One region of the Pseudomonas sp. HLG18 genome, then DNA from elsewhere that is predicted to be linked to it. Evidence: predicted binding sites of a transcription regulator. Region 1 holds the regulator's gene; each other region holds the start of a gene.

Region 1 (8,008 bases):
AGGCATCAGGCTCGGCATCCGCCACGCCTTCCAGGCCGAGCAGGCCTTCCTTGCGCGCCGTGAGGCTCCAGTTGACCACCCGATCGATGCCGCCGGCCAGATCCACACGCGGCGGGAAAAAGATCCAGGCCAGAATCTGCATGGCACGCTTGAACGCGCTCATCGGCGATTGCAGCAAGGCGGCACCGATGGTCCCGCCGAGCACGATCAGCGCTGCCGGGCCGTTGGCCAGTGCGCCCAGGTGACCGCCTTCAAGGAAATTGCCGCCGATGATCGCGACAAACGCCATGATGATCCCGATAAGGCTCAGAACATCCATCAGATACACGCCTCGACGATGTGCTTGCCGATATCGTCCAGACCGTATACCGCATCCGCGAGGTCAGCTTTGACGATCGCCATCGGCATGCCGTAGATCACGCAACTGGCTTCATCCTGAGCCCAGACGGTGCTGCCGCCCTGCTTGAGCAGACGGGCGCCTTCGCGACCGTCGGCGCCCATGCCGGTCAGCACGACCGCCAGAACTTTGTCGCTGTAGGATTTCGCTGCGGAACCGAAAGTGATGTCCACGCAAGGCTTGTAGTTCAGACGCTCGTCGCCCGGCAGGATTTTCACCGCGCCACGGCCGTCGATCATCATCTGCTTGCCACCCGGAGCCAGCAGCGCCAGGCCCGGACGCAGGATGTCGCCATCCTCGGCTTCCTTGACGCTGATGCGGCACAGCTTGTCCAGACGCTCGGCAAAGGCCTTGGTGAAGGCTGCCGGCATGTGCTGGATCAACACGATCGGTGCCGGGAAGTTGGCCGGCAACTGGGTCAGAACCCGCTGCAGTGCGACCGGGCCGCCGGTCGATGTACCAATCGCCACGAGCTTGTAGTTTTTGCGTTTCGGGGCTGGCGACGAAGCGCTGGCCGCTGGCGCGCGAGTCGGTGCAAGCGCAGGTGCCGGACGGGCCGGTGCGCTGCTGTGACTGCTGAAGCTCGACGGCGCGGGAGCCGCCGGTGCGGGCGTCGGTGCAGCGGCAGGCGTCGGCGCACTGTAGGCACTGAAACGACGGTTGCTGCGTGAGATGCTGTGAACCTTCTCGCACAGCAGTTGCTTGACCTTCTCCGGATTGCGGGAGATGTCTTCGAAATTCTTCGGCAGGAAATCCACCGCGCCGGCGTCCAGCGCATCCAGGGTGACCCGGGCGCCTTCGTGCGTCAGCGAGGAGAACATCAACACCGGCGTCGGGCAGCGCTGCATGATGTGCCGCACGGCCGTGATGCCATCCATCATCGGCATCTCGTAGTCCATGGTGATCACGTCCGGCTTGAGGGCCAGGGCCTGATCGATCGCCTCTTTACCGTTGGTTGCCGTACCGACAACCTGGATGCTCGGATCCGCTGAAAGAATTTCCGAGACGCGGCGGCGGAAAAAACCCGAATCGTCCACCACCAGGACTTTGACTGCCATAAACACTCCATTAGGTGCGGCGGGACGTCGTCGCCCCGCCGCCCCGGATTCAAATACGCCGTGCGGCGTAACGCTTGAGCATGCTTGGAACATCGAGAATCAGCGCAATGCGGCCGTCACCGGTGATGGTGGCGCCGGACATGCCCGGGGTTCCCTGCAGCATTTTGCCCAATGGCTTGATGACCACTTCTTCCTGACCGACCAGTTGATCGACGACGAAGCCGATCCGCTGGGTGCCCACCGAAAGGATCACCACATGGCCTTCGCGCTGCTCTTCGTGAGCTGCGGAGCTGACCAGCCAGCGCTTGAGGTAGAACAATGGCAGCGCCTTGTCCCGCACGATCACCACTTCCTGGCCGTCCACGACGTTGGTGGTCGACAGGTCGAGGTGGAAGATTTCGTTGACGTTCACCAGCGGGAACGCGAACGCCTGGTTGCCGAGCATCACCATCAGGGTCGGCATGATCGCCAGCGTCAGCGGTACCTTGATGACGATTTTCGAGCCCGCGCCCTTGGTCGAGTAGATGTTGATCGAACCGTTGAGCTGGGAAATCTTGGTCTTCACCACGTCCATGCCCACACCGCGGCCAGACACGTCGGAGATCTCGGTCTTGGTCGAGAAGCCCGGGGCGAAGATCAGGTTGTAGCACTCGGTGTCGCTCAGGCGATCGGCGGCATCCTTGTCCATCACGCCGCGTTTCACGGCGATGGCGCGCAGGACATTCGGGTCCATGCCTTTGCCGTCGTCGGAGATCGACAGCAGGATGTGGTCGCCTTCCTGTTCAGCGGCCAGGATCACCTTGCCGCCACGGGCCTTGCCCGAGGCTTCGCGTTCTTCCGGCGACTCGATGCCGTGGTCGACCGCGTTGCGCACCAAGTGGACCAGCGGGTCAGCCAGTGCCTCGACGAGGTTCTTGTCGAGGTCGGTCTCTTCGCCCACCAGTTCCAGGTTGATCTCTTTCTTGAGCTGACGCGCGAGGTCGCGAACCAGACGCGGGAAGCGGCCGAAGACTTTCTTGATCGGCTGCATCCGGGTCTTCATGACAGCGGTCTGCAAGTCGGCAGTGACCACGTCGAGGTTCGACACGGCCTTCTGCATCGACTCGTCGCCGCTGTTCAGGCCCAGGCGCACCAGACGGTTACGCACCAGCACCAGCTCGCCGACCATGTTCATGATTTCGTCGAGACGAGCGGTGTCCACGCGAACGGTGGTCTCGGCTTCGCTCGCCGGTTTTTCCGGTGGCGGTGTCGCCGGAGCACGGGCCGGAGCCGGTGCAGCAGCGGCAGCCGGTTTGGCCGGTTCGGCTTTCGGCTCAGGCGCTTTTGCGGCAGGTTTCGCCGCAGCGGCCGGGGTCTTGGCGGCAGGCGCTGCAACAGCCGAAGCATTGCCGGCTGTCACGACGGCACCGGTGGCGACGTCAGTGAACTTGCCTTTGCCATGCAGATCGTCGAGCAGCGATTCGAACTCGTGGTCAGTGATCAGATCGCTACCGGCCGCCGCCGCTGCCGGAGCAGCATTCGCATTCGCAGGAACGGAAGCAATCGCCGACTCCAGCGCATCGACAGCAAAATTGCCCTTGCCGTGCAACTGATCGAGCAAGGCTTCGAATTCGTCGTCGGTGATGTCCGAGCTGTCGCCCGCCGCCGGAGCAGCAGGTGCAGCAGCGGCCGGAGCCACGGCGTCGGCCGCGAACTGGCCTTTGCCATGCAACTGGTCGAGCAGCGACTCGAACTCGGCGTCGGTGATTTCATCGCTGGCCGCTTCATCGGAAGCAGGCGCAGCGGTAGCCGCCGGGGCTTCGGCTTCGGCCTTGACGGCGTTCAGCGAGTCCAGCAACTGTTCAAATTCGTTATCGGTGATGTCGCTGGAGTCCCCGGCCTCGTTCTCAACGACCAGTTCTTCGATCATCTCGGCAACGGGCGAAGCCGGGGCTTCATCCGCCGATTGCGGTTCGGCCAGGCGCGCCAGGGCGGCCAGCAGTTGCGGGGTGGCGGCGGTGATCGGACTGCGATCGCGGACTTCGCTGAACATGCTGTTCACCGCGTCCAGCGCTTCGAGCACCACGTCCATCAGTTCTGCATCGACGCGTCGCTCACCCTTGCGCAGGATGTCGAACACGTTTTCGGCGATGTGACAGCACTCCACCAGCTCGTTGAGCTGAAGGAAGCCGGCGCCCCCTTTTACAGTGTGGAAACCGCGAAAAATTGCGTTGAGCAGATCTGCGTCATCCGGGCGGCTTTCCAGCTCGACCAGTTGTTCGGACAGTTGCTCAAGAATCTCGCCGGCCTCAACCAGGAAATCCTGAAGGATCTCTTCATCGGCGCCGAAGCTCATTAATGGGGTGCTCCTACAGGTCTAAAAACCTAAACTCAAAATCCAAGGCTGGATAGCAAATCGTCCACATCGTCCTGACCGGACACAACGTCTTCTCGTTTATCGGCATGAATCTGCGGACCTTCACCCTGCGAGAGATGTTTTTGTGGATCTTTTTCAGCAAGCATCGCCGCACGGTCATGTTCGATGCCCGCAAAGCGGTCCACCTGGCTGGCCATGAGCACGAGCTTGAGCAGGTTGCTTTCGACTTCGGTGACCAACTGGGTCACGCGCTTGATCACTTGACCTGTGAGGTCCTGGTAATCCTGGGCCAGCAGAATGTCGTTGAGGTTGCTCGACACCGCGCGATTGTCCGCGCTGCTGCGTGACAGAAAACCGTCGACCCGGCGCGCCAGTTCGCGGAACTCTTCAGCCCCGACCTCACGACGCATGAAGCGGCCCCAGTCAGCACTCAACGCCTGGGCTTCGTCAGCCAGACCATTGACCACAGGGGTCGCGCTTTCCACCAGATCCATGGTGCGGTTGGCCGCGGCTTCGGTCAGCTTGACCACATAGCCCAGACGCTCGGTCGCATCAGTGATCTGCGACACTTCCTCGGCCTGCGGCATGTGCGGATCGATCTGGAAGTTGACGATCGCACTGTGCAGTTCACGCGTGAGCTTGCCCACTTCCTGGTACAGGCCACGGTCACGGGTCTGATTGAGCTCATGGATCAGTTGCACAGCGTCGCCGAACCTGCCCTTTTCAAGGCTTTCGACCAGTTCGACCGCGTGTTTTTTCAGGGTCGACTCAAAGTCGCCCTGTGAAGATTCTTTATGCTCCATAGCTCCCCCGCGCGTCATCAGCCGATGCGTTCGAAAATCTTCTCGATTTTTTCTTTCAGCGCCTGAGCCGTGAAAGGTTTGACCACGTAGCCGTTAACGCCGGCCTGGGCCGCTTCGATGATCTGCTCGCGCTTGGCTTCAGCGGTCACCATCAGCACTGGCAGGTGCTTGAGTTTTTCGTCGGCGCGCACGTGACGCAGCAGGTCGATACCGGTCATGCCGGGCATGTTCCAGTCGGTCACCAGAAAGTCGATGCTGCCGCTGTTGAGCACCGGAATGGCGGTGGTGCCATCGTCGGCTTCAACGGTGTTGGTGAACCCGAGGTCACGCAACAGGTTCTTGATGATCCGCCGCATCGTTGAGAAGTCATCAACGATGAGGATTTTCATGTCTTTGTTCAATTCGACCTCCAAGCAGTCTTAAACGCGCCCAGCACCTGGACGCGCCATTTCAATCAATCCGGCAAAGCACTCGACGACTGTCTGGAGCACAACAGAGCAAGACCGGTGCCGTTCACCACCGCACCAGCCTCGTTCGCAGTGTCCCCACACTGCCTTCAGCGCGCTCGCCACTCTCCCAAACGCCCCCGCAAACGGGCCGCGCACTGGCTGTGTAACTGGCTGACCCGCGATTCACTGACGCCAAGGACTTCACCGATTTCCTTGAGGTTCAGTTCTTCGTCGTAGTACAGCGCCAACACCAGTCGCTCACGCTCCGGCAAATTGGCAATCGCGTCCGCCAGCGCCGCCTGGAAGCGCTCGTCTTCCAGGTCACGCGACGGCTCAAGATGAGCACTGGCGCCATCCTCGTGCAGCCCTTCATGTTCGCCGTCCTGCAACAGGTCGTCGAAACTGAACAGTCGGCTGCCCAGGGTGTCATTCAAAATCCCGTAGTAATCGTCGAGACTCAATTGGAGTTCGGCCGCAACCTCGTGATCTTTAGCGTCACGTCCGGTTTTAGCTTCAATCGAGCGAATCGCATCGCTGACCATTCGGGTGTTGCGGTGAACCGAGCGCGGCGCCCAGTCCCCCTTGCGCACTTCATCGAGCATCGCGCCACGGATCCGGATGCCCGCGTACGTTTCGAAACTGGCGCCCTTGCTGGCGTCGTATTTGGTCGAGACTTCGAGCAGGCCGATCATCCCGGCCTGAATCAGGTCCTCGACCTGCACACTGGCCGGCAATCGCGCCAGCAAGTGGTAGGCAATGCGTTTGACCAGCGGCGCGTAACGCTCGATCAGCTCGTACTGCGCGTCACGCGCCGACTTCTTGTAAAGATTCATACCGCTGGCGGTCATAGCACAGGTCCTGCCGTTTGCTGCACGAGGCGCTCGACGAAAAATTCGAGGTGGCCGCGCGGGTTGGCGGGCAGCGGCCAGGTATCGACCTTTTGCGCGATCGCCTTGAATGCCAGTGCGCACTTGGAACGCGGGAAGGCTTCATAGACCGCACGCTGCTTCTGCACCGCCTTGCGCACGCTCTCGTCGTAAGGCACCGCACCGACGTATTGTAAGGCGACGTCGAGGAAGCGATCCGTGACCTTGGTCAACTTGGCGAACAGATTGCGACCTTCCTGCGGGCTCTGGGCCATGTTGGCCAGGACGCGGAAGCGGTTCATGCCGTAATCGCGGTTGAGCAGCTTGATCAGCGCGTAGGCGTCGGTGATCGAGGTCGGCTCGTCGCAGACCACCAGCAACACTTCCTGGGCTGCGCGAACAAAACTGACTACCGAGTCACCAATACCCGCAGCGGTGTCGATCACCAGCACGTCGAGATTGTCGCCGATGTCGCTGAACGCCTGAATCAGACCGGCATGCTGGGCCGGGCTCAGGTGAACCATGCTCTGGGTGCCGGACGCGGCCGGCACGATGCGGATCCCGCCGGGGCCTTGCAACAGCACGTCGCGCAGCTCGCAGCGGCCCTCGATCACATCGGCCAGGGTACGTTTGGGGGTGAGGCCCAGCAGAACGTCGACGTTCGCCAGCCCCAGGTCGGCGTCCAGCAGCATGACCCGACGGCCAAGCTCTGCCAGCGCCAGGGACAAGTTCACTGACACGTTAGTCTTGCCGACGCCACCTTTGCCGCCGGTCACCGCGATCACCTGTACGGGATGCATGCTGCCCATGTTATTTCTTTACCTTGTCTTGCATAGACGGAGGCCACATTACTGGCTGCGCGTTCACAACCGGAACAATGCATGGCAGACCATCGATGTAGGTACAAAAACGGTTCATTACCTCAGCCAACCTGCTTGGTCGGACTGTGGTAGATATCAGCGAACATGTCAGCCATGGCTTCTTCGCTGGGTTCTTCCTGCATTTGCACGCTGACGGCGCGGCTGACCAATTGATGACGGCGCGGCAGATGCAGATCATCCGGAATCCGCGGGCCGTCGGTCAGGTAGGCGACCGGCAGTTCATGACTGATCGCCAGGCTCAGCACTTCGCCAAGGCTGGCCGTCTCATCCAGTTTAGTCAGGATGCACCCGGCCAGCCCGCAACGCTTGTAACTGTGATAAGCGGCGGTTAGAACCTGTTTCTGGCTGGTGGTTGCCAGCACCAGATAATTTTTCGACCGAATGCCACGACCGGCCAGGCTTTCCAGCTGCATGCGCAGGGCCGGATCGCTGGCTTGCAGGCCGGCGGTATCGATCAGCACCACGCGCTTGCGCAGCAGTGGATCCAGCGCCTGCACCAGGGACTGGCCCGGATCGACGTGGGTCACCGACACATTGAGGATCCGGCCCAGGGTTTTCAACTGTTCCTGAGCACCAATGCGGAAACTGTCCATGCTCACCAGCGCGATGTTCTGCGCGCCGTACTTGAGCACGTAGCGGGCAGCGAGTTTGGCCAGAGTAGTGGTCTTGCCCATGCCGGCCGGGCCGACCATGGCAATGATCCCGCCCTCTTCCAGCGGCTCGACTTCCGGTACGGCAATCATTCGTGCCAGATGCGCCAGCAGCATGCGCCAGGCCTGACGAGGTTCGTCGATCTCGGTGATCATCGACAGCAGATCACGGGACAACGGGCCCGACAGACCGATGCGCTGCAGACGACGATACAGATTCGCCTGAGCCGGGCGGCTGCCTTGCAGCTGATTCCAGGCCAGGGTGCCGAGCTGTACTTCCATCAGCTCGCGCAGGCTGTTGAGTTCGAAACGCATCGAATCCAGCGCACGCGGATCGACACCAGCGGCCGCCGGCGCAGGTGCCGGGGCTGGACGGGCCGGAGCGGCATACGTCGGTTCTGTCAGAGGCTCGGCTGCGGTCAGCGGCAGGCCGGCGGTCAATGGCAGTCCGGCGAACAGCTGGCGATTGGTGTTGCCGTCGGCTTCGCCACGCAGGCTCAGTTCGGCCTGGGCGGTGACGATACGCGACTGGGTCTTGCGCAGCTCGT
Region 2 (8,008 bases), 1.3 Mb from region 1:
GGTGAAGGCCTGATCACTTGTCGTGACCTGGCGACTGCCGGGGATGCCAGTTGCTCCTGAGCTCGGTAACAACGCCACGTTCTGTTGGGAAAGGGCGCTATCGTCAACGCTCTGCGGTGCAGCACTGATGCTGATCCGCATGGCGTTGGCCATCTGGTTGTTGGCCCCGGAACCCTGGTTCACGCCCAGTGCGCCGTTGCCGTTACTGAATGAGGTACCGCCGATAGTGGAGCTCGCATTGATCGAGCGGTCGGCGGGGGTGTCGAGTTTCTGGTGAATGATGGTGGTGGCGCTGGCCGACGTGCCGATGGCAATCGACTTGACGTTGGTCTGTTGCTGTTGATCGCCGGCGGCCTGGTTGACGTTGAAGTTGCCGTTGTACTGCGCGCCGGAGTTCTGAATGTTGGCGCTGTCCACGGCGCCTGGATCGGCCATCACGCTGGTGCAGCCGAGCAACGCCAAAAGGAGCAGGGAACGATTCATTTCATTGGCCTCCGGCCATGCGGGTCAGCGGAGCCAGACCACTGCTGAGCGAGCGGTTGATGGTGTTGGAAATCGTCCCGCCACCGCCGCCGCCATGGCCGGCGCTCATGCCGGGCAGACCGTTTGGATTGGTCAGAACGTTGGTGCCCGGCAGGCTGGACCCTACGGATATGTTGCTGCGGATAGATGAGCCACTGGCTACACTGGCAAAGTCACCGTCATTGAGTTCGGTGCTGGTCATTGCCTGGTCGATGCGCGCGGACGGGTTGGCATTGACAGTGGTCGGGTAGGGGTCTTTGCCGAACGCGCTGCGTCCGATCGGAATCGGCTGCACGTTGCGATTGAGCACGATCACGCCATTGCCTTCAGCCTGAACGTGGACACTGAGGAAAGTGCTGGCGGCTGATCCGATCAGCAGAAGGCAAGTGAAGGCTTTGTTGATGTTTCCCACGGCGGCAATTCCTTCTTCAGTGGGCTGGCCCGAGTCAGCGTTGTGAAGGAGAGAGCGAAAGCTGTGCCGGTTTTTAAATCTTCCGGGTTTTCAATGGGTTGGCTGACGAGTGTGCAGCGCTGATACAAATGCTGTTTCAGCGCTGAAACAGGTCCCTGCCGTTTCTGCGGGGCAAAGCCATTGCGATGCTCTGGGACAAGGGTTTGCAGAAGGGTGTTTCAGCGATGTAACAAGTCGCATGACAAAGCGATGAAGGCCGTTGAGACGGGGGCTTTGCAGGGGAAGGAGTGTTTCAGGATCGGACACTTTTACCCCGAATCGGGGAAAATGCACGGGGCAGGCAACCCGGACCCGGGTCAACCTGCCAGCAGGTTTCGTACGGCGTCGAAGGCTTGAGCCTGGCGCTCGGCCCAGTCACCCTGAATGATCTGCAAAGGTTGCCGGTGCTGTTCCAGCCAGGTTTTGGTGGCGTCGTAGAAGGCCAGACGTTCGCTGAGCGCTGGCTGGCAACGTTGACCGTCGTCTGTCCAGTCGATCTGTTGCGCAGACAGCAGCAGGTGCAGGTCGTAATGACGCGCCAGCAGTTCCGGTTCCAGCCAGTCGGGACAGTCGCCGAACAGCGTCTGGCTCCAGAGGATGTTGCTCAAAAGATGCGTATCGAGAATCAGCAGGCTCGGCTGTTGCGCTCGCGCCTCGTCTTCCCATCGCAACTGGCCGCGGGCGATCTCGGGAATGTCGGCAAGGCAAGTATCACGGGGATTCTGCTCGAGGAACCAGCGCACGTACTCGTCGACCCGCAGACCGCCGAACTGTTGCTGCAGTCCGGCCGCCAGCCAGCTCTTGCCGGTGGATTCCGGCCCGGTCAGAACCACGACTTTCATGTGCGCAACGCCGGATCGGCGCGCCATTCCCGCCAGCCTTGCACCGCGATCAGGGTGAACAGGGCGTACAGCGCCGCCGTGAGATACAGCGCCTTGTAGAGAAACAGCCCGACGAAGATCACGTCCAGCACGAACCACAGCGCCCAGCATTGCAGGCGCTTGTGGGCCATCCAGAATTGCGCGACCAGGCTGAAAGCGGTCAGCGCCGCGTCGAGCCAGGGTTGCGCCGCGTCCGTCCAGTGCGCCATGGCCGCGCCCAGCAAAAGGCTGCCGACGGCGCCGATGGCCAGCCCTTGCAGAATCGAACGGGAATCGAGCCGGCTGACCTCACGTCCGTCGTGCAGCGTTCCGACGCGGGTCCATTGCCACCAGCCATAGACTTGCAGCGCGGCGTAGACTACCTGCAGCAACATGTCCGAATACAGCTTCACTTCAAAGAAGACCCAGCTGTAGAGCAGCACCATGACCAGCCCGATCGGCCAGCACCACGGGTTCTGTTTGACCGTCAGCCAGACGGCGATTACACCGAGGGCGGCGGCAAACAGTTCGAGCCCGGACATGCAAGATCCTTGGAGGGGATAAAAGAGGGGGCGGATTGTACCCAAAAACCGGTGGGCGTGAGCGCCCACCGGTGACTGAGATCAGACACGGAATTGACGCAGCAATCCGTTCAATTGCTCGCTCAACTGACCGAGTCGCACGCTGGCCAGGCTTGACTGCTCGGCCGCCAGCGCCGTGCTGTGAGACAGGCCCGCCGCCTGAGTAACGTTCTGGTTGATGTCCTCGACCACGTGCGCCTGTTGCAGGGTCGCGCTGGCGATCGAGGCGTTCAGACCGTTGAGGTTGCGCAACGCCTGGCCGATGGCATTGAGACTCGCCCCGGCCAGTCCCGCCTGCTCGATAGTCAATTGCGAAGCCTTGCTGCTGTCGCCGATCACCTTCACGGCGGCCTCTGAATGGTTTTGCAGACGCTCGATCATCGACTGGATTTCCGCCGTGGATTTCTGCGTGCGTTGCGCGAGCAAACGCACTTCGTCAGCTACCACCGCAAACCCGCGACCCTGTTCACCGGCACGGGCTGCTTCAATCGCGGCGTTGAGGGCGAGCAGGTTAGTCTGCTCGGCAATCGAGCGGATCACTTCCAGCACGCTGCCGATCTGCGTGCTTTCGGTCGCCAGCGTGCGGATGACTTCGACGGCCTGATCGATGGTGCCGGAGAGCTTGTCGATCTGTTGCAAGCTGCCGTCGATGTTGACCTGGCCCTGTTGAGCCTGGGCTTCTGCGTCACGCATTTCGCTGGCGGCGTGTTCGGCGTTCTTCGCAACATCCTGCACGCCGTAGGTGACTTCGTTGATGGCGGTCGCCACCAGCTCCATCTGCTGCGACTGTTGCTGGCTGCGCTGCTGGGCCTGGGTTGCGTCGTTGCCCAGCTCCCGCGACGACTCGCCCAGCGCGCTGGCGGACACCTGCAAATCGCCGATGACCCGGCGCAGCTTGGCGGTGAAGGCATTGAAGTGATGCGCCAGTTGCGTGACTTCGTCCTGGCCATGGGTATCGAGGCTGCGGGTCAGGTCGCTTTCGCCGCTGGCGATGTTGGCCATGGCGTTCACGGTTTCCTGCAAGGGGCGGACAATGCTGCGGGCAATCAGGATCACCAGCACGCCCATGATCAGTGCGATGACCAGCCCTACAACGGACGCCTTGATCACCTGGCCCTGAAACTCGGCCTGCACATCGTCGACGTAGACGCCGGAACCCAGCACCCAGCCCCATGGCTCGAACAGTTTCACGTAGGAGGTCTTGGCCACCGGCTCGCTGGCACCGGGTTTCGGCCAACGGTAATCGACCATGCCGGCGCCCTTGGCCCTGGCAATGGCAACCATTTCGTTGAATACCGCAAAACCGTCCGGATCGCGAATCGCCGAGAGGTTCTGGCCTTCAAGCTTGGGATTGGTCGGGTGCATGACCATCACGGGTGTGAGGTCGTTGATCCAGAAGTAGTCGTTCTGATCGTAGCGCAGGCCGCGAATCGCGGTCAGCGCCTGTTTCTGGGCGGCGTCGCGGGTCAGGGTCCCCGCCGCTTCCAAGCCTTGGTAGTAGGCCAGCAATCCACTGGCGGTCTGCACCACATGCTGGGTTTTCTGGGCCTTGGCGTGATACAGGTCATCGTGGATCTGCTTGAGCATCAACAGGCCCAGGGTCAGCAGCATGACCACCGCCACAATCAAGATGAGCCACAAGCGTCGGCTGATCGACACACTGCGCAAGCTGTTCATAACGCTGTCACTCCGGTTTTTTTTCTTGTAATAAATCACCGCCAGCATCCAAGCACGTTTCCGTGCCCGGGCATACGCGACCCAAGTCGTAGAGCGCGGCAGCGCTATTACGGCTTGTCTGATAGGATTTCGGCCCCGTGCGTGAAAACCTGAATCCAAGTTGCCATTTCACGGAATTTTGACCGTTTCGTGTGGATCCTTGGCGCGCGGAATCGGTACAGCGACAAACAGCTACGCTGAACGCAGTGAACGTAAAAAAATACTATCGGGGCATGCCTGAGCGCATCGCTCTTTGGGGGATTGATGGACCTTTGGACCGCCTTGCAGGCACTGATTCTTGGAGTTGTAGAAGGGCTGACGGAGTTTTTGCCCATTTCCAGTACCGGACACCAGATCATTGTTGCCGACTTGCTCGATTTCGGAGGCGAGCGAGCGATGGCGTTCAACATCATCATTCAGCTCGGCGCGATTCTCGCAGTGGTCTGGGAATTTCGACGCAAGATTCTCGACGTGGTCATCGGCTTGCCGACTCAGCCGAGCGCCCGGCGCTTTACCGCCAACCTGCTGATCGCCTTCCTGCCCGCCGTGGTGCTCGGCGTGATCTTTGCCGATCTGATTCACAAATACCTGTTCAACCCGATCACCGTGGCCGCGGCGCTGGTGGTGGGCGGGATCGTGATGTTGTGGGCCGAGCAGCGTCAGCATGAAGTTCACGCTGAAACGGTCGACGAAATTCGCTGGACGGATGCGCTGAAGATCGGCTTCGCCCAGTGCCTGGCGATGATCCCCGGCACCTCGCGCTCCGGCTCGACCATCATCGGTGGCCTGTTGTTTGGCCTGTCGCGCAAGACCGCCACCGAGTTTTCGTTCTTTCTGGCGATGCCGACCATGGTCGGTGCGGCGGTGTATTCGGGCTACAAGTATCGCCACCTGTTCGTGCCGGCCGACTTTCCGGTGTTCGCCATCGGTTTCGTCACGGCGTTCATATTCGCCATGATCGCGGTGCGTGGCTTGCTGAAATTCATTGCCAGCCACAGTTACGCGGCATTCGCCTGGTACCGGATCGTGTTCGGTCTGTTGATTCTGGCGACCTGGCAGTTCGGCTGGGTGGACTGGGCGGCGGCCAGGGCATGAGTGATTCCCGCGCACGTCGTCCGGATCGCGGCTCGTCCGGCGGCCGCATCCAGCACCTCAAGTTGAAGCTGTTCGTGCTGCTGATCGTCTGCGCGTTGCCGCTGTTCGGCTCGCTGTCGATGTGGTTGCGCGGGATTTCTCGCGTGCCGCTGGCGGCCTACGGGATTGTCAGCGTGCTGGCGTTCTTCCTGTACTGGGCCGACAAGCGCAAGGCCCGCGCCGATGCCTGGCGCACTCCGGAAAACATCCTGCACGCCGTGGAACTGGCGGGTGGCTGGCCGGGCGCGTTGATCGCCCAGCAGGTCTTGCGGCACAAGACGCGCAAGGTGTCGTTTCAGATTTTGTTCTGGGTGATCGTTGCGCTGCACCAGGTGTTCTGGATCGATCAGTTGTTCCTCGGTTCGAACCTGCTGGCGTTGGGGTAGAGCTACAGCAGCAACCCGACCCGGGTTTTCTTCGGCAATTTGCTCACCACCAACTGGTGAGAACGTTGCAGTAACCCTCGCAGTTCCTCGGCGCCCAAGGGGTAGGGCGGGTGCATGATGATCCATTGTGCCCGCGCCAGATAAGGCGCCGGGTGAATGCCCGGCCGGTCGCAATGACCGAGAAACAGGTCCTTGTCGACCTTGAACGCCAGCGACTCACCGCGCAGCCCCTGCAAGGCGAACATCTTGTTGCCGGCAATCGAAAACACCCGCACACCGCCCCATTTGTAGTCTTCCCGGGCGCCGGGCAATGTCAGGCAGAAATCCGCAACGTCCGCTTCGCTCATCTTTCCTTGTTTCATAACAGCCGTTCTCCACAGGCATTGAACGATTCCACCAAATGATCGATCCAGGCACGCACCGCCGGCATCACCCCGCGTCGATGCGGGTATACGGCTTGCAGCCAGCCGCCGGGCAACGACCAGTCCGGCAGCAATTGCACCAGCGTGCCGTTGTTCAGTTCCGCTTCGCAATACATCATCGGCAGCAGGGTGAAACCCTGGCCGGCCAGCACGCAGGCCTTGCGTACGATGAAGTCGTCGATGCCCAGCCGGGCTTCCAGCGCCAGATCGCAACTCTTGCCGTGCTGATCGAGCAGGCGCACATGCACCATGCGATCGGCTTCCAGCGCGCCCAGCACCGGCAGGGCTTTGAGGTCCTGCGGATGATTGATTTCCACGCCCTGTATAAAGGAAGGACTGGCGACGACCACCATCTGTGCCTGGCGCAGACGGCGGGTCACCAGCATCGGCTCTTCGTCGCCGTGTTCGCGCACGCGCAGGGCCACGTCGATGCCTTCAGTGATCAGATCCACGCGACGATTGATCAAGGTGACTTCCAGTTGCACCTGCGGGTATTTGCCGAGGAAGTTGCTGATCACCACCGGCAGCATTTCATGGGCCAGCCCCGTCGGACTCGAAACCCGTAAACGGCCACGGGGCTCGCTGGACATGCTGGCCACCGTTTCATCGGCCATTTCCGCTTCCAGCAGCATCGCCTGGCAGTGACGCAAATAGCGCTCGCCAACCGCAGTCAGCTTCAACTGGCGGGTAGTGCGTTGCAGCAGGCGCGCACCGAGGCGTTCTTCCAGTTCGGCAATGCGCCGCGACAGGCGCGACTTGGGAATGCCGAGCAAGCGGCCGGCAGCAGCGAATCCGCCGGCCTCGACCACTTTGGCGAAATAGTAGAGATCGTTGAGGTCTTGCATGTGGGGCGAATCCAACTGTTCTATCGGTGGGACGAACTATCGCATTGTTGCCGTCTAATCAGCTATTGGTTTCGTAGGTAGGATTGTCTCCATTCCGTCGCCACCGGCGATTCTTTCCAGGAGATTCCACTATGAAACTGCTGCACATCGATTCAAGCATTCTGGGCGACAACTCCGCTTCCCGTCAGCTGAGCACCGAAGTCGTGAAAGCCTGGCAAGCCGCCGAACCAAGCGCTGTCGTGACTTACCGCGACCTGGCCGCCGACGCCATCAGCCACTTCTCATCGACCACCCTGGTGGCCGCCGGCACCGCCGCTGAACTGCGCAACGCTGCACAACAGCACGAAGCCGAACTGAGCGCCAACACCCTGGCCGAATTCATCGCGGCTGACGCCATTGTCGTTGCCGCGCCGATGTACAACTTCACCGTGCCAACCCAGCTCAAGGCCTGGATCGACCGCATCGCCGTCGCCGGCCAGACTTTCCGCTACACCGAAGCCGGCCCTGAAGGTCTGTGCGGTGGCAAGAAAGTGATCATCGTATCGACTTCGGGCGGCATCCACGCCGGTCAGGCCTCGGGCGTGGCTCACGAAGACTACCTGAAACTGGTCTTCGGCTTCCTCGGCATCACCGACATCGAAATCGTCCGTGCCGAAGGCCTGGCCTACGGCGAAGAAGTTCGCAACAACGCCATGAGCGCGGCCCACGTCCGCATCAGCGAGCAACTGTTCGCCGCTGCGTAAGGCTTTCGTAAAGAACAGCTCTTGTTCAGGCAACACCCAAAAAACTCTGTATTCTGGTTCTGCAAGGGCCAGATACGGAGTTTTTTGTGTCTGACTGTTACATAATCTGGCCCGGGTTATGCAGTCTTACGATCAACGTCTGAGTGCAGCGCCGCGCCGGATCACCGAACCTCGGAGTTTCGGGCGTCGAACACAACGGATCTTTCGATTGAGTAACAACAGGGTGGGGCATCCCATGATGCGTCTTTGTGCAACGTTACTGATTTGCCTGCTCGGCAGCCTGAATTCAGTGCACGCAGCCCCCGGCCAGTACCCACGCTGGAGCGTCGGTTATCACGAGATGACGTT
Region 3 (8,008 bases), 3.1 Mb from region 1:
ATTTTTAATATAGATACCAGATACCGAACACTGAAATCACTTCGGCCGGACTCTACAAGCAGCGCCAATAACCAACATGACGAGAAAGACCCTACCCATGAGTAAAGAACATGTTAAAGATCAATCAAAAAATCACCAACCCCATCACCGTCATTGCCATATTCGCTTTCATCTCAGAAACGTCTGCGGCGGTATCCTTGCCATTTCTCGACAATGCCGAACGTGAAATCTATATCTGGTTTTTGATCAGCTTCCCGTTCTATTTACTGTTCCTGTTCTTTATCACCTTGAACTTCAACTATCGCTCCCTGTATGCCCCATCGGACTTCGACAATGACAACAACTTCCTCAAGGCTTTTGAAGATACGGAGCCTCATTCATCCGAAGAACCATCAGATCGGGAAGAGCCGGAAATACATGTAATAAAACTGCCGAAACCCCTGAGCACACTGTGCATCGGTTTTATTCGAGGAACGAACGCCGAATCTCAAATAGACTCGATGAAGAAAAAAATTCTGCAACCGATAAAGCACTCACCCAGAATACTCCTCGTTCTGATCGATGATATGCCAGACACTTTCCCGAAAGAAAACATCATCAAATCGCTCAGACAAGGCAATAAAACAACAGGAACGACATACTGTATTATTTACGACATTCGCTCACCGAATATCACGGTATCGGGAAAGATTTAAAGTGAAACAGGGGGATGAATATTACTTCAACGCAATATTCGAAGTCATAAAGATGAAAACAGGAACGCTGACCGGCAACGATCAGGTCAACAGAAGGGTATTGCGGCATGGCGGCCTTGTCACAACGACAAGGCCGCCATTTGACGTCAGTTCCGAGGGGCTCAGAACAGCTTGCGGCCTTTGTTGGCAGCAATACGCATGCGCAGCGCGTTGAGTTTGATGAAGCCTGCGGCATCGGCCTGGTTGTAGGCGCCGCCGTCTTCTTCGAAAGTCGCGATGTTGGCGTCGAACAGCGAATCGTCGGACTTGCGGCCGGTCACGATCACGTTGCCCTTGTACAGCTTCAGGCGCACGACGCCATTCACGTTGACCTGGGAGGCGTCGATCATCTGTTGCAGCATCAGACGCTCCGGGCTCCACCAGTAACCGGTGTAGATCAGGCTGGCGTACTTCGGCATCAACTCGTCTTTCAAGTGAGCGACTTCGCGGTCCAGGGTGATCGATTCAATGGCGCGGTGAGCGCGCAGCATGATGGTGCCGCCCGGGGTTTCGTAGCAGCCACGGGATTTCATGCCGACGTAACGGTTCTCGACGATATCCAGACGGCCGATACCGTGTTGGCCGCCGATCTTGTTCAGGGTCGCCAGTACGGTGGCCGGAGTCATTTCGACGCCGTCCAGGGCGACGATGTCGCCGTTGCGGTAAGTCAGTTCCAGGTACTGCGGGGTGTCGGGAGCCTTCTCCGGGGAGACGGTCCAGCGCCACATGTCTTCTTCGTGCTCGGTCCAGGTGTCTTCCAGCACGCCGCCTTCATAGGAGATGTGCAGCAGGTTGGCGTCCATCGAGTACGGGGATTTCTTCTTGCCGTGGCGCTCGATCGGGATCGCGTGCTTCTCGGCGTAGTCCATCAGTTTCTCGCGGGACAGCAGGTCCCACTCGCGCCAAGGGGCGATCACTTTCACACCAGGCTTGAGCGCGTAGGCACCCAGCTCGAAACGGACCTGGTCGTTGCCCTTGCCGGTCGCGCCGTGGGAAATGGCATCGGCACCGGTTTCGTTGGCGATTTCGATCAGACGTTTGGCGATCAGCGGACGCGCGATGGAAGTACCCAACAGGTACTCGCCTTCGTAAACGGTGTTGGCACGGAACATCGGGAACACGAAGTCACGCACGAATTCTTCGCGCAGGTCGTCGATGTAGATTTCTTTGACGCCCATGGCCTGAGCCTTGGCGCGAGCCGGCTCGACCTCTTCGCCCTGACCCAGGTCAGCGGTGAAGGTCACGACTTCACAGTTATAAGTATCCTGCAGCCACTTGAGGATCACCGAAGTGTCCAGGCCGCCGGAATACGCCAGAACGACCTTGTTTACGTCCGCCATGCCATCACTCCACGGGGTTCTACGGAAAGCCGAGGAGTCTACCGCTCAAACGCGATAATTTACAGAGGCGCGACAGCTTAAGACGACAAAGCGACAGAATCTGTCGAGAGCGCGACGATGACCGGCAGGTCAGGAAGTCGCCGCTGCGTTGGCCGGCGTACTGGCTTGAGGCGCTGGAGCAGTGACCGGGGCCACCCGGGCCAACTTCACGCTGACCCGACGGTTCTTCGCCCGGTTGGCGGCATTGGTGTTGGGGACCAGTGGGTATTGCTCACCGTGGAAACGCACAGTGATCTGCGATTCGGCGATGCCGTTGGCCTTGAAGAAATCGACCACCGCCAGCGCGCGACGGCGCGACAACTCACGATTGGTCAGACGATTGCCGCTGTTGTCGGAGTAGCCATCGAGCTCAATGTGATTGACCGTAGGATCGGCCTTCATGAACTCGAGCATCACTTGCAGTCTGGCTTTCGCGGCAGCGTCCAGATCGGTGCCCTCGCCCGGAAAGCCGACCTGCGAGTTTTTGACCTGATCGAAATTCTGCGGGAGCAGTTTCGCCACACAGGTCTGATAGTCGTTGAACGCCTTGCTGAACTTGACCGGCAGCAAACGCACTTCGGAGACCCGTCCATCACCGGAGGCACGCCGCACCACCGGGCTGCGACCTTCCAGCAAACCACTGATCAACCCGCCGGCCTGCGACTGCGAACTATTGAACAGCACGTTGCCGGTGCCAATCCTGACGCTGCCCAGATTGATGTCATTGCGTCCCGGCTGCCAAGGCGCTGCCGCCGCCAGCAAGGTTGCCGAACCGCCGCCCAGCATCGCGTTGTAGGCGTTCAGGCGAAAAATCGCCTGCTCGCCGGCCTTGCGCACGAACTGGCCCGAGCCGAAGTCGGTGATCGGCTGCGTCAGGCGGCATTCGAACTTGTCGCCTTCGACCGTCCACTCAATGTTCTCCAGACGGGTCTGGTAGGTCAGTGCCATCGCGGGAAGACTGGCAAACACACTGAGCAAGACTAAATAACGCTGGCGCACGGGAGGCTCCATTGGCTTCTACAACAAAAAAGACCGATACATACATGTTTACGGCATACCTATGGGATATCGGACGCTCGTCGCAAAACTTGATAGCGAGTGCCTGCAAGAGTCTTTTCCGGTAGCATTCGCCTCAGTTTGACCCGCCTGGAATCCCCTCATGTCCGACCGCCTGACCCTGCTGCGTCCCGACGACTGGCACATTCATCTTCGTGATGGTGCCGTGTTGACCAATACCGTTGCAGATGTTGCGCGCACCTTTGGTCGCGCCATCATCATGCCCAACCTGGTACCTCCGGTGCGCAACGCCGCTGAAGCCGACGGCTATCGCCAGCGGATTCTCGCTGCCCGCCCGGCCGGCAGTCGTTTCGAGCCGTTGATGGTGCTGTACCTCACCGACCGTACCCAGCCCGAAGAAATTCGTGAAGCCAAGGCCAGCGGTTTTGTCCACGCGGCCAAGTTGTACCCGGCCGGCGCCACCACCAACTCCGATTCCGGGGTCACCAGCATCGACAAGATCTTCCCGGCGCTGGAAGCCATGGCCGAAGTCGGCATGCCGCTGCTGATCCACGGTGAAGTCACCCGTGGCGACGTCGATGTGTTCGACCGCGAGAAAATCTTCATCGACGAGCACATGCGTCGTGTGGTCGAGCGTTTCCCGACGCTCAAGGTCGTGTTCGAACACATCACCACCGGTGATGCCGTGCAGTTCGTCAACGAGGCTTCGGCCAACGTCGGCGCGACCATCACCGCGCATCATCTGCTGTACAACCGCAACCACATGCTGGTGGGCGGGATTCGGCCGCACTTCTATTGCCTGCCGATCCTCAAGCGCAACACCCACCAGGAAGCCCTGCTCGACGCCGCCACCAGCGGCAGCGCGAAGTTCTTCCTCGGCACCGACTCGGCGCCGCACGCCCAGCACGCCAAGGAAGCCGCCTGCGGCTGCGCCGGCTGCTACACCGCGTACGCCGCCATCGAGCTGTATGCCGAAGCCTTTGAACAGCGCAATGCGCTGGACAAGCTCGAAGCATTCGCCAGCCTCAACGGCCCGCGTTTCTACGGCCTGCCGGCCAACACCGACCGTATCACCCTGGTTCGTGAAGAATGGACCGCCCCGACCAGCCTGCCTTTCGGCGAGCTGACCGTTATCCCGCTGCGCGCCGGTGAAAAACTGCGCTGGCGCCTGCTGGAGGAACACGCGTGAGTGAAGACCATTTCGACGACGAACTGGACGGTCAAGGTGGCGGCGGCTCCCGCCATCCGATGGCAGCACGCTTTCGCGGCTACCTGCCGGTTGTCGTCGACGTAGAAACCGGTGGTTTCAACTCGGCCACCGATGCGTTGCTGGAGATTGCCGCGACCACCATCGCCATGGATGAAAAGGGTTTCGTCTACCCGGATCACACCTACTTCTTCCGCGTCGAGCCGTTCGAAGGCGCCAACGTCGAAGCGGCGGCACTGGAGTTCACCGGGATCAAGCTCGATCACCCGTTGCGCATGGCCGTCAGCGAAGAAACGGCCCTGACCGACATCTTCCGTGGCGTGCGCAAGGCCTTGAAGGCCAACGGTTGCAAGCGGGCGATCCTGGTCGGCCACAACAGCAGCTTCGACCTGGGCTTCCTCAACGCCGCCGTTGCGCGGCTGGACATGAAGCGCAATCCGTTCCACCCGTTCTCCAGCTTCGACACCGCGACCCTCGCCGGCCTGGCGTACGGTCAGACCGTGCTGGCGAAAGCCTGTCAGGCAGCCGATATCGATTTCGATGGCCGTGAAGCGCATTCGGCGCGTTACGACACCGAAAAGACCGCCGAGCTGTTCTGCGGCATCGTCAACCGCTGGAAACAGATGGGCGGCTGGGAAGACTTCGACGACTGATCTTCGTCGGGCTGCTTCCGAGCATGAAAAAACCGGCCACATGGGCCGGTTTTTTTGTACCTCGCTTTCTGTACCTGAAGCGTGCGCCTTACAGGGCAGCAGCGTTCTCGGTCAGGTAAGCCGCAACGCCTTCTGGCGAAGCGTTCATGCCCTTGTCGCCTTTTTTCCAGTTGGCAGGGCAGACTTCGCCGTGCTCTTCGTGGAATTGCAGAGCGTCGACCAGACGGATCAGCTCTTCCATGTTACGGCCCAGCGGCAGGTCATTGATGATCTGCGAACGGACAACGCCTTTGTCGTCGATCAGGAACGCGCCACGGAACGCCACGCCACCTTCGGACTCAACGTCGTAGGCCTTGGCGATGTCGTGCTTCATGTCGGCTGCCATGGTGTATTTCACCTGACCGATGCCGCCATTGTTGACCGGGGTGTTACGCCAGGCGTTGTGGGTGAAGTGCGAGTCGATCGAAACGGCGACCACTTCAACGTTACGTGCCTTGAAATCAGCCATGCGGTTGTCCAGAGCGATCAGCTCGGACGGGCAGACGAAGGTGAAGTCCAGCGGGTAGAAGAACACCAGGCCGTATTTGCCTTTGATGGCCGAGGACAGGGTGAAGCTGTCAACGATCTCGCCATTGCCGAGTACGGCCGGGACGGTGAAGTCAGGGGCTTGTTTGCCTACGAGTACGCTCATTGATATCTCCTGGTGTAGAAACTTGAAGTTCAGGGTCCGCGCCAGCCTGCCACCCTCAGGCGACAGCCCTGTGACACGAACCCCCTTCGCAAGGGCCGACCATCATACACTGCGTTTTTCGACTGTCCTCAAAGGTTTTTCGCGAAATCCCGGCTGGCATTCAGCCATGCACCACCGTTCGTCAGTCACAGGCGTTGGCGATGAAAACCACTGGGAAAGCACTTTGACAATCATTCTCGTTAACATTAAGATCCATCGCAATTGAGTCACAACCAGCGACGGTTCTCACTTATGTATGTTTGCCTCTGCACTGGCGTCACCGACGGACAGATCCGCGAAGCGATCTATGAAGGTTGCTGCAGCTATAAAGAAGTCCGTCAGGCCACCGGCGTCGCCAGCCAATGCGGCAAATGTGCGTGCCTCGCGAAGGAAGTGGTCCGCGAAACCCTGACCAAGCTGCAAACCGCCCAGGCTGCGATCCCCTACCCGGCAGAATTTACCGCCGCGTAATTATCACGAATTCGAAGAACCGGACTTATGTCCGGTTTTTTTATGCCTGAAAATCAATTGCTTAGCGTCTAGACGCGGAACACAAACATTCTTATTCAGATTAATTTTCATTTATTATTCAATAACTTAGGTTTGACACTTATAAATACCCAGCTCAAACTCTGCCTTATATACCGCTACTTAGGGCAGGACTCCCACCATGAAAGGCGACGTAACAGTCATCCAGCATCTCAACAAGATCCTTGCCAATGAGCTGGTCGCGATCAATCAGTACTTCCTGCATGCGCGCATGTACGAAGATTGGGGCCTGAACAAGCTGGGCAAGCACGAGTACCACGAATCCATCGACGAGATGAAGCACGCGGACAAGCTGATCAAGCGCATCCTGTTCCTCGAAGGCCTGCCGAACGTCCAGGACCTGGGCAAGCTGCACATCGGCGAGCACACCAAGGAAATGCTGGAGTGCGACCTGCGTATCGAGCGTACCGGTCACGCCGACCTGAAGGCAGCCATCGCTCATTGCGAATCCGTTGGCGACTTCGGCAGCCGCGAACTGCTTGAAGACATTCTTGAGTCCGAAGAAGAACACATCGACTGGCTGGAAACCCAACTCGGCCTGATCGATAAAGTCGGTCTTGAGAACTATCTGCAATCGCAGATGGGCGACGACGAGTGATTAGCCAGCGCTAAACACGAGATACAAAAAAGCCCCGCCCTCTTTCAAGAGGCGGGGCTTTTTATTGCCCGGACTTCAGACTCGCCGAAATCCAGGCTGAAACCAATCAGGCTTCGGACTTGGCCGCAGCAGCCTTGGCGGATGCTTCCTTGACCAGGGTCTGCAGTTCACCGTTGGCGAACATTTCAGCCATGATGTCGCTGCCACCGACCAGTTCACCGGCTACCCACAGTTGCGGGAAAGTCGGCCAGTTGGCGTACTTTGGCAGGTTGGCACGGATTTCCGGGTTCTGCAGGATGTCGACGTAGGCGAACTTCTCGCCACAGCCCATTACAGCCTGCGCAGCTTTCGCGGAGAAGCCACACTGCGGGGCATTCGGCGAGCCTTTCATGTAAAGCAGAATGGTGTTGTTGGCAATCTGCTCTTTAATCGTTTCGATGATATCCATGGAGCACCTCGGCTGAACTTTCCGACTCATGGGTCGGCACGGTGGCGCATTGTAACGGAATCCCGAGCGCCCTGCTCGGTCTCCCCGACAGACTTGCTCAAGCCGCCGCCACCGTCACCGGCACGCCGTTGAGCGCCGCATTGCCTGACAGCTCGTCGAGCTGGCATTCATCGGTCAGGTCATTGGCGCTCGAGCCCGGCTGGCCACTGGCAATCGCCATCTGCACCCCCGGCCGGGCATGACCCCAGCCGTGGGGCAGGCTGACCACGCCCGGCATCATGTCCGCACTGCCGAGCACCTCGACCTCGATCTGGCCGACCCTTGAACTGACCCGCACCAGTTGACCATCACTGAGCCCGCGACTGGCGAGATCCTCCGGATTCATCAACAACTGATGACGCGGCTTGCCCTTCACCAGTCGATGATAGTTGTGCATCCACGAGTTGTTGCTGCGCACATGACGGCGACCAATCATCAACAGTTCACCGGCGGCCGGCGCCTGCAAAGCAGAGAAACGCGCCAGGTCGGCGAGAATTTCCGGCGGCGCGGCCTGAACGCGTTGATTGGCGGTCTTCAATCGCGGTGTCAGGTTGGGTTTCAGCGCTCCCAGATCAACGCCGTGGGGATGATCGAACAGCGTCGCCAGCGACAATCTGTGTTCGGACGCATCGCCATAGGCGCCCATGCGCAACC
Region 4 (8,008 bases), 1.2 Mb from region 1:
CTTCAACCCACTTCACCTGATCCGGCCCGAACAGCACGATCGCGGTCGAACCCAGCTTGAAGCGCCCCAGTTCCGCACCTTTTTCCAGATGAATCGGCGCACGGGCGGCTTCGTCGTAACGGAAGGTTTTCAGCTCACGCTTCGGCGGCGTGACCAGACCGGCCCACACGGTCTCAATCGAGGCCACGATCATCGCGCCCACCAGCACCACGGCCATCGGTCCGCGCTCGGTGTCGAAGATGCACGCTACGCGCTCGTTGCGGGCAAACAGTTCCGGAACGTTTTCCGCGGTGGTCTGGTTGACCGAGAAGATCCGCCCCGGGATATAGACCATTTCGCGCAGGGTGCCGGCCAGCGGCATGTGCACCCGGTGGTAGTCCTTGGGCGACAGGTAAACGGTGGCGAATTCACCGCCCATGAACGGCGCCGCATTGGCCGCGTCGCCACCCAGCAGTTCCAGCACGCTGAAGCTGTGGCCCTTGGCCTGGAAGATGCGACCGTGCTCGATCGGGCCGAGCTGGCTGATCGCACCGTCGGCCGGGCTGAGGATCGCGCCCGGGGTCGGGTCCAGCGGGCGGGCGCCGTCTTTCAGGGCACGGGTGAAGAAGGCATTGAAGTGCTCGTAAGCGGTGACGTCTTCAACCAGTGCCTGCGACATGTCCACCTGATAACGCTTGGCGAACCAGGTGGTGAAGGCATTCTTGAACCAGCGCACGCGGCACTCGGCAATGCAGCCGGCCAGGCGCGACAGCAAGTGATGAGGCAGCAGGTACTGGCTGATGATAAACAAACGCTCTTTCATGACTGTCCTTAAAAATCCTTAAAGCTCGACGGGGGTGTCGGGGTGGTTGCCCCATTCGCCCCAGGAACCGGCGTAGCCCTTGACCCGCGGATAACCGAGGGCCTTGGCCACCAGATAAGTGAAACCGGACCGGTGATGGGTCTGGCAGTGGGTAATGACTTCTTTGTCCTTGGTGATCCCGAGGTTTTCCAGGATCTGCGGCATGTCGGTACGGATGCGCAGTTGACGCGCCTGGTCCATGCCCGCCGTCCATTCGAAATTGACCGCGCCGGGGATGTGTCCACCTTTGGCTGCGAGGACTTTCTCGCCGGAATACTCCAGCGGCCCGCGAGCGTCCCAGATTGCCAGGTCAGCGGCGCCGAGACGGCTTTGCAAGTATTCACGGGTGGCGGTCGGCTCGTCGTGCAGGGTCAGGGCTACCGGGCCGCCCACCGCTGGAGGAACCTGGATCGACATTGGCGAACCTTCCGCCAGCCACGCCGTCAGGCCGCCGTCGAGGTAGTGGTACTTGTCGTGTCCGATCACGTCGAGCAGCCAGATGAAGCGTCCGGCCCAACCGCCGCCTTCGTCGTCATAGACCACGTAGACCGCGTCCTTGTTGTGGCCCAGCTCGCCGAACAGCTCTTCAAGTTTTTCCTTTGTCGGCAGCAAGCCCGGAGCCGGTGCCAGGCCCAGCTGGGTGCGCTTCGGATCGACGAAGCGTGCGCCGGGAAGGTGACCCTCGGCATAGCGGGCGGCACTGGTCAGATCCACCAGAATCAGATTGCGGTCGTCGAGGCGCGGGAGCAGGTCGCTCGGCTCGATCACCAGCGCCAGGCCAGAGAAGTCAGGCATGTGAGGTCTCCAGAGCACAAAGGGGAAGGATTGTAGCTGTCATTGGCCGCGCTGGCTAAAGCTGTGCAGTGCTTTCTCGATGCACTGCGCGGTTTTGCCGAAGGCTTGTACGGTGATGTCGGCGAACGGCCCGCCGCCCTGGTCGGCGACCACGATCATGATGACCCGGCCGTTGTTCACCAGCGAGCGCAGGAACAGGTGTTCGCCACGAAACAGGGCGCGTAGCGAGGGCGGCAGCAGGGCGGAAAACTGGGCGTTGTTGTCCGGGGTGATCCGCACCTGCGCCTGCTGCGCGAGCAATCGTTGCAGCACGGTGCTCTGGCTGACGACAAAATTGAGCGCAGCAGCTTCCTTCGGCAACCCCGAGGTTTGATGGACGCGCAGATTGGCGTGGCTGCGGTCGGCCATCAGGATCATCACCCGACGCATGCCGCTGGCGACCAGCGCATCGCGTGCGGCGACGGTCAGGCTCATGGCGTTGGTGAAGCGGCTTGGCACGGCCAGCAGCTCGGCGCATTGCCGGCGCCACTGAGTCAGGTCTTCAGCGGACGGCGCCGCAGCCGGCAGCATTCCGGCGGGCAGACGACGGGTGCCCCACGGCCACAGCAGCGAGACCGCCGGGTGCCAGAGGTCGGGCATGAAGTGATGGCGAGCGCTGACAGCGGCCTGTTGGTGCAACTGCTGTTGCACCTCGTCCATCGAGATTTGCAGGTAGAGGCTGGTCAGGTATTGCCAGCGTTCACTGTGCGGACTGTCCCAGGCCTGTTGCGCCGAGAGTGCCAGACCGTTGGCCAGCAGCACGGTGTTGGCTGGCTGGTTGAGCCAGCGGCGCAAGGTCGGGTCGTCATCGAGGCGATTCTGTTGGCGCAGTGGATGATCGACGTCGCGGGCAATGCGCAGGACCTTGACCAGTTCGCGCTGCTCGGTCAGCAGTAGTCGGTAACCTTGCTGCACCCAGATCGGCAGACGCCAGGCTTGCACAAGCGCTTCGCCGATTTTCAGCAGGCGCACGCCGAACAGCTGCTTTTCAACGACTCGCGCTGATTCGCCCTTGTGGATAACCCGCACTTCCCACTCTTCAAGCAATTTGGGAAAGGTCAGCGCCAACGGCCACAGCGGCGACAGAAACAGCAGGCTGCCCCAATGAATGTCCTGCCACAGCCGCGCCAGGCGACTGGCAAAAAAGCCGTTGGCCTGTTGGGTGGCGTGCTGGCTGATCATCTGTATCTGGCGCAAGGCCTGGGGGATTTGAGCCTGGGGTTCGGCGGGCAGGCGTGCCAGCAGTTCTTCGGTGCGGGCCAGACCAAGACGATTGATCGCCACTTCAAGGTTTTCCGCCGGCGCAGTCATGCTGCCCTGGGTGTGACGGTTGGCTTCGCGGATGATGCTCAGGGCCAGTGCCGGGCTGTCCTGCATCAGCTCGGCAATATCGCGCAACGAGCTGCGATTGTCGCGGATGGCACGGCAAACGCGGTCGTGTGCTTCTTGCGGTACCGGCAGGCGCACGCCGTCGAGCAGCTTCACCCAGCCATCGAGTGTGGTCGGTCTTGCGTGTGGGACGTTCGTTTCATTAGCCATGTCTGGACGAGATCTTCACTGACTGTAGACGCGCCCGGCATGGGCTAAATTGGCTTTTCGCCTGAACTGGCTATAGTCTGGCGCAGTTTTGCCGATAAGTAGAAGAAGAGATTTTTTAACTTCCGAATATGACCTTGAACCCGACTTAAACAAGTACCTTTCTACCTATGGCTAAAATTATCGGCATCATCGTCGTATTCGCGAGCGTGCTCGGCGGATACGTGCTCTCCCACGGCAAGATTGCCGCCCTGATCCAGCCCTTCGAGGTGATGATCATCGGCGGTGCGGCACTCGGAGCCTTCCTCCAGGCCAACCCCGGTTACATGACGATGCATGTGCTCAAGAAATCCCTGGGCATGTTCAGTTCGCGTTTCAGCCACACGTTCTATCTGGAAGTGCTGGGCCTGATCTACGAGATCCTCAACAAGAGCCGCCGCGAAGGCATGATGGCCATTGAAGGCGACATCGAAGATGCCGCCGCGAGCCCGATCTTCGCCAAGTACCCGGCGGTGCTGAAGGACGAACGCATGACCGCGTTCATCTGTGATTACCTGCGCATCATGTCGTCCGGCAATATGGCTCCCCACGAGCTGGAAGGCCTGTTCGACATGGAACTGTACAGCCTGAAGGAAGACCTCGAGCATCCGTCCCACGCGGTGAACGGCATTGCCGACGCCATGCCGGGTTTCGGTATCGTCGCGGCGGTACTGGGTATCGTGGTGACCATGGCCTCCCTGGGTGAAGGCGATCAGAAGTCCATCGGTCTGCACGTCGGTGCGGCACTGGTAGGTACCTTCTTCGGTATTCTCGCGGCGTACGGTTTCTTCGGTCCGTTGGCGCACTCCCTGGCCCACGATGCCAAGGAAGAGCTGAACGTCTACGAAGCCATCAAGGCCTCGCTGGTGGCTTCGGCTTCCGGCATGCCGCCGTCGCTGGCTGTCGAGTTCGGTCGCAAGGTTCTGTACCCGGCTCACCGTCCAAGCTTTGCCGAGCTGGAACAAGCCGTTCGCGGTCGCTAAGTCATGGAAAATAACCAGCCGATAATCATCAAGCGCGTCAAGCGCATCGCCGGCGGGCATCACGGCGGGGCGTGGAAGATCGCCTTCGCCGACTTCGCGACGGCGATGATGGCGTTCTTCCTGGTGTTGTGGCTGCTGTCCACCGCGACCCCGGAGCAGAAGATCGCCATCGCCGGTTACTTCAAGGACCCGGTCGGTTTCTCCGAGAGCGGCACGCCGTACATCATCGATCTGGGCGGCACGCCGACCCTGGCGCCGGAAAACACCCTCAACCCTGAAGTGAAGTCTCAGCCGCAACCGGACAAGGTCACAGTCGATACTGAACAGGTTGAAGGCATGGCCGAGCAGGTCGAGAAGGAGCGCCTGGAACTGCTGCTGCAAGAACTGCAGAACAAGGTCGACGAGAACCCGCAACTGCAGAAGTTCAAGGACCAGATCCTGTTCGAAATCACGCCGAACGGCTTGCGTATCCAGATCATGGACGCCGAGAACCGGCCAATGTTCGACTCCGGTTCTGCGCGCCTGAAGCCGTACTTCGAAGACATCCTGCTGGCCATGGCCGACACCATCAAAGCGGTGCCGAACAAGATCAGCATCAGCGGCCACACCGACGCCAAGCCGTACACCGGCACTGGCGACTTCGGCAACTGGGAACTCTCGGCCAACCGTGCCAACGCCGCCCGGCGTGCGCTGGTGGCGGGCAGTTATCCGGATTCGCAAGTGGCGCGCGTGGTGGGTTACGCCTCGTCGGCGCTGTTCGACAAGGAGAACCCGTTCAACCCGGTCAACCGCCGCATCGACATCGTGGTCCTGACCAAGAAGGCCCAGGCCGCCATCGAAGGTTCGCAAGGTGCCGAGCCGGCGAAACCGGCTGAAGGGCAGAACGGTGCCGATCCAGCCAAACCGGTCGACCCGAATGCCTTGCCGGCGGATCAGCAGCCAGTGCCGGCCCACGAGTTGCGCGAACGGTTGAATCTGTTTGACGACCCGCTGCCGAAACCGGTCGAGCCGGGCAGCGCGGCGCCTGCCCCGGCGCCTGCCCCGGCGCCTGCTGCACCGGCCACTGCTCCGGCGCCCGCGCCGAAACAGTGATCCACAAAAAAGCCGCGAGATGATCGCGGCTTTTTTGTGTCTGGCTACTTGAACGCTCAGTAACCGTTTTCCGGCAGGCTGGCAATGATCGAGCGGTAGCTGTTCATTCGCTGCTGCTGGATGCGTCCGTCCTCAAGTGCCTTGAGCAAGGCACAGCCCGGTTCGCGGTCGTGCTTGCAGTCGCGGAAGCGGCAGGTGCCGAGCAGGTCGTCGAACTCGATGAAACCGGCTTCGACATCGGCACGGCTGACATGGCCGAGGCCGAATTCGCGGATGCCCGGGGAGTCGATCAGTTCACCGCCGCCGGGGAAGTGGAACAGCCGTGCGGTGGTCGTGGTGTGGGTGCCCTGGCCGGACAGTTCGGACAGCGGGCCGACACGGGTTTCCACGTCGGGCAGCAGGCTGTTGACCAGCGACGACTTGCCGACACCGGACTGACCGACGAACACGCTTATGCGCCCGTCGAGCTGTTTCTGCAACTGCTCCATGCCGTTGCCATGGTGCGCCGAGACTTCCAGCACCGGATAACCCAGGGTCCGGTACACCGCCAGCAGCGCGTTCAGGGCCGGGGCGTTCTGCTCGTCGATCAGGTCGAACTTGTTCAGCAGCAACAGCGGGCGGATGCCGGCGTGTTCGGCGGCGACCAGATAACGGTCGATCAGGTTGGCATGGGGCTCGGGCAGCGGGGCGAAGACGATGACGATCATGTCGACGTTGGCGGCCACCGGTTTGAGCTGACCACGGCTGTCCGGACGGCACAGCTCGGTGGTGCGCGGCAGTTGCGCGACGATCACGCCGATGCCCTGGTTGCCGGCGCGCCAGACGACGCGGTCGCCGGTTACCAGCGCTGGCAGGTTGGCCCGCAAGTGGCAGCGGAAGACCTGGCCGGCCAGTTCGCCGTCAACGGCCTCGACCTCGACCTGCACACCGAAGTGGGCGATCACCAGGCCATGCTGTTCCGGGCCCAGGTCGCCGCCTTCGAGCGCCTCGACAGCCGAGGACTCGCGTTTGGCGGCGCGGGCGGCGCGCTCGCCCTGAATCTTTTCGATGCGCCAGTTTTGACGACGATTGAGTTGGCGTTTGGCCATGGGTGTTCCGTCTGAAGAATGCAGCGATTAGGTAAAACGGCCGCGAGTTTAGCACGCCCGGGCATCGCCCTAGGCTAAACTGCGCAGCATTGCTCAGGAGCCGAAATATGCAAAACCCGCAGAATCTGATCTGGATCGACCTGGAAATGACCGGTCTGGATCCGGAAAACGACGTGATCATCGAAATGGCCACCATCGTCACCGACAGCGATCTCAACACCCTGGCCGAAGGCCCGGTGATCGCCATCCACCACAGCGACGAAGTCCTCGCCCGGATGGACGAGTGGAACACTCGCACCCACGGCAACTCCGGCCTGACCCAGCGCGTGCGCGATAGCCGCATCAGCATGGCCGAAGCGGAAGCCGAAACCATCACCTTCCTCGAAAAGTGGGTGCCGAAGGGCAAGTCGCCGATCTGCGGCAACAGCATCTGTCAGGATCGCCGCTTCCTTTATACCCACATGAAGTCGCTGGAAAGCTACTTCCACTACCGCAACCTCGACGTCTCCACGCTCAAGGAACTGGCCGCGCGCTGGGCGCCGGACGTGCGTGACAGCTTCAAGAAAGGCAGCACTCACCTGGCGCTGGACGACATCCGCGAATCCATCGCCGAGCTGCAGCACTACCGCAAGCATTTCATCAAGTTCTGAGATCGGCACCCACGCCGGGGCGCCCTCTTTTGGTGCCTCGGCGAAGTGAGTAGACTGCGCGCCTTCCTGCCAGGATCGCCACCATGTTGCTGATGCTCTACCTCGTTGCCATTACTGCCGAAGCCATGACCGGCGCCCTGTCTGCGGGCCGTCGCGGCATGGACTGGTTTGGCGTGGTGCTGATTGCCTGCGTCACGGCATTGGGCGGCGGTTCGGTGCGCGACGTGTTGCTCGGGCACTACCCACTGACCTGGGTCAAACACCCGGAATACCTGGTGCTGACCACGGTCGCGGCGATGATCACCGTGTTCACCGCGCGCTGGATGCGTCACCTGCGTTCGCTGTTTCTGGTGCTCGATGCGGTCGGCCTGGTGGCGTTTACGCTGATCGGCTGCATGACCGCCCTGGAAATGGGCCACGGCATGCTGGTGGCTTCGGTCAGCGGCGTGATCACCGGGGTATTCGGCGGCATCCTGCGCGACATCTTCTGCAACGACATTCCGCTGATCTTTCGCCGTGAGTTGTATGCCAGCGTCTCTTTTGCAGCGGCCTGGTGTTACATGTTGTGCCTGTATCTCAATGTGCCGAGTGAGCAGGCAATCCTGATTACCTTGTTTGGCGGTTTTCTGTTGCGATTGCTGGCGATTCGTTTTCATTGGGAAATGCCAAAGTTTGTCTATAGCGACGAGCATTGATAGTTGTTGCAGTCACGGTTTAATAAACGACCATTTGCAGCCTTTCGGCGGTTTGCAAGTGTATGTTTCTTACATTTTTCGCTTTGCTGATTGTTTTAAGGTCATGTTATTTCTTTTGTTGATGGATTGTTCAATGCCAATCCTTGAATAAAACTCCTCAAAGGAAATGCAACATGAATGAAGATGTGAGCGAAACACAGGGCGGGCAAACCATCGCACCTGTTCTCGAAGGCCTTGCCAGCTTCAAGGT

Evidence for each region. The regulator FliA, encoded in region 1, starts transcription of late flagellar genes. The targets are predictions, from matches to a motif close to CTAAAGTTTNNNNNNNNNNNGCCGNTAA.
Region 2: the regulator FliA is predicted to act here: its motif matches at 4,218-4,245, upstream of ACSPX5_RS08825 (methyl-accepting chemotaxis protein).
Region 3: the regulator FliA is predicted to act here: its motif matches at 3,179-3,206, upstream of ACSPX5_RS17595 (flagellar protein MotY).
Region 4: the regulator FliA is predicted to act here: its motif matches at 3,285-3,312, upstream of motA (flagellar motor stator protein MotA).

The regions. Positions count from the first base shown of each region.
Region 1 covers NZ_CP195831.1:621,209-629,216, reverse strand. The annotation lists gene ACSPX5_RS02965 (flagellar motor protein) at 1-319, opposite strand, end outside; gene ACSPX5_RS02960 (protein-glutamate methylesterase/protein-glutamine glutaminase) at 319-1,455, opposite strand; gene ACSPX5_RS02955 (chemotaxis protein CheA) at 1,505-3,790, opposite strand; gene ACSPX5_RS02950 (protein phosphatase CheZ) at 3,826-4,614, opposite strand; gene ACSPX5_RS02945 (chemotaxis response regulator CheY) at 4,632-5,003, opposite strand; gene fliA (RNA polymerase sigma factor FliA) at 5,171-5,911, opposite strand; gene fleN (flagellar synthesis regulator FleN) at 5,908-6,738, opposite strand; gene flhF (flagellar biosynthesis protein FlhF) at 6,852-8,008, opposite strand, start outside.
Region 2 covers NZ_CP195831.1:1,908,562-1,916,569, forward strand. The annotation lists gene ACSPX5_RS08805 (adhesin) at 1-483, opposite strand, end outside; gene ACSPX5_RS08810 (hypothetical protein) at 485-934, opposite strand; gene ACSPX5_RS08815 (AAA family ATPase) at 1,291-1,815, opposite strand; gene pnuC (nicotinamide riboside transporter PnuC) at 1,812-2,375, opposite strand; gene ACSPX5_RS08825 (methyl-accepting chemotaxis protein) at 2,457-4,091, opposite strand; gene ACSPX5_RS08830 (undecaprenyl-diphosphate phosphatase) at 4,395-5,225, shown strand; gene ACSPX5_RS08835 (DUF1294 domain-containing protein) at 5,222-5,650, shown strand; gene ACSPX5_RS08840 (MmcQ/YjbR family DNA-binding protein) at 5,653-6,012, opposite strand; gene ACSPX5_RS08845 (LysR substrate-binding domain-containing protein) at 6,009-6,917, opposite strand; gene ACSPX5_RS08850 (FMN-dependent NADH-azoreductase) at 7,049-7,660, shown strand; gene ACSPX5_RS08855 (alpha/beta hydrolase family protein) at 7,896-8,008, shown strand, end outside.
Region 3 covers NZ_CP195831.1:3,821,150-3,829,157, forward strand. The annotation lists gene ACSPX5_RS17585 (hypothetical protein) at 111-695, shown strand; gene ACSPX5_RS17590 (argininosuccinate synthase) at 857-2,074, opposite strand; gene ACSPX5_RS17595 (flagellar protein MotY) at 2,204-3,112, opposite strand; gene pyrC (dihydroorotase) at 3,273-4,319, shown strand; gene rnt (ribonuclease T) at 4,316-4,990, shown strand; gene ACSPX5_RS17610 (peroxiredoxin) at 5,079-5,681, opposite strand; gene ACSPX5_RS17615 (bacterioferritin-associated ferredoxin) at 5,973-6,191, shown strand; gene bfr (bacterioferritin) at 6,391-6,867, shown strand; gene grxD (Grx4 family monothiol glutaredoxin) at 6,974-7,315, opposite strand; gene ACSPX5_RS17630 (molybdopterin oxidoreductase family protein) at 7,413-8,008, opposite strand, start outside.
Region 4 covers NZ_CP195831.1:5,739,431-5,747,438, forward strand. The annotation lists gene asd (archaetidylserine decarboxylase) at 1-802, opposite strand, end outside; gene ACSPX5_RS26345 (rhodanese-like domain-containing protein) at 821-1,636, opposite strand; gene ACSPX5_RS26350 (HDOD domain-containing protein) at 1,676-3,214, opposite strand; gene motA (flagellar motor stator protein MotA) at 3,382-4,233, shown strand; gene motB (flagellar motor protein MotB) at 4,237-5,325, shown strand; gene rsgA (small ribosomal subunit biogenesis GTPase RsgA) at 5,382-6,413, opposite strand; gene orn (oligoribonuclease) at 6,521-7,063, shown strand; gene ACSPX5_RS26375 (trimeric intracellular cation channel family protein) at 7,147-7,758, shown strand; gene ACSPX5_RS26380 (hypothetical protein) at 7,932-8,008, shown strand, end outside.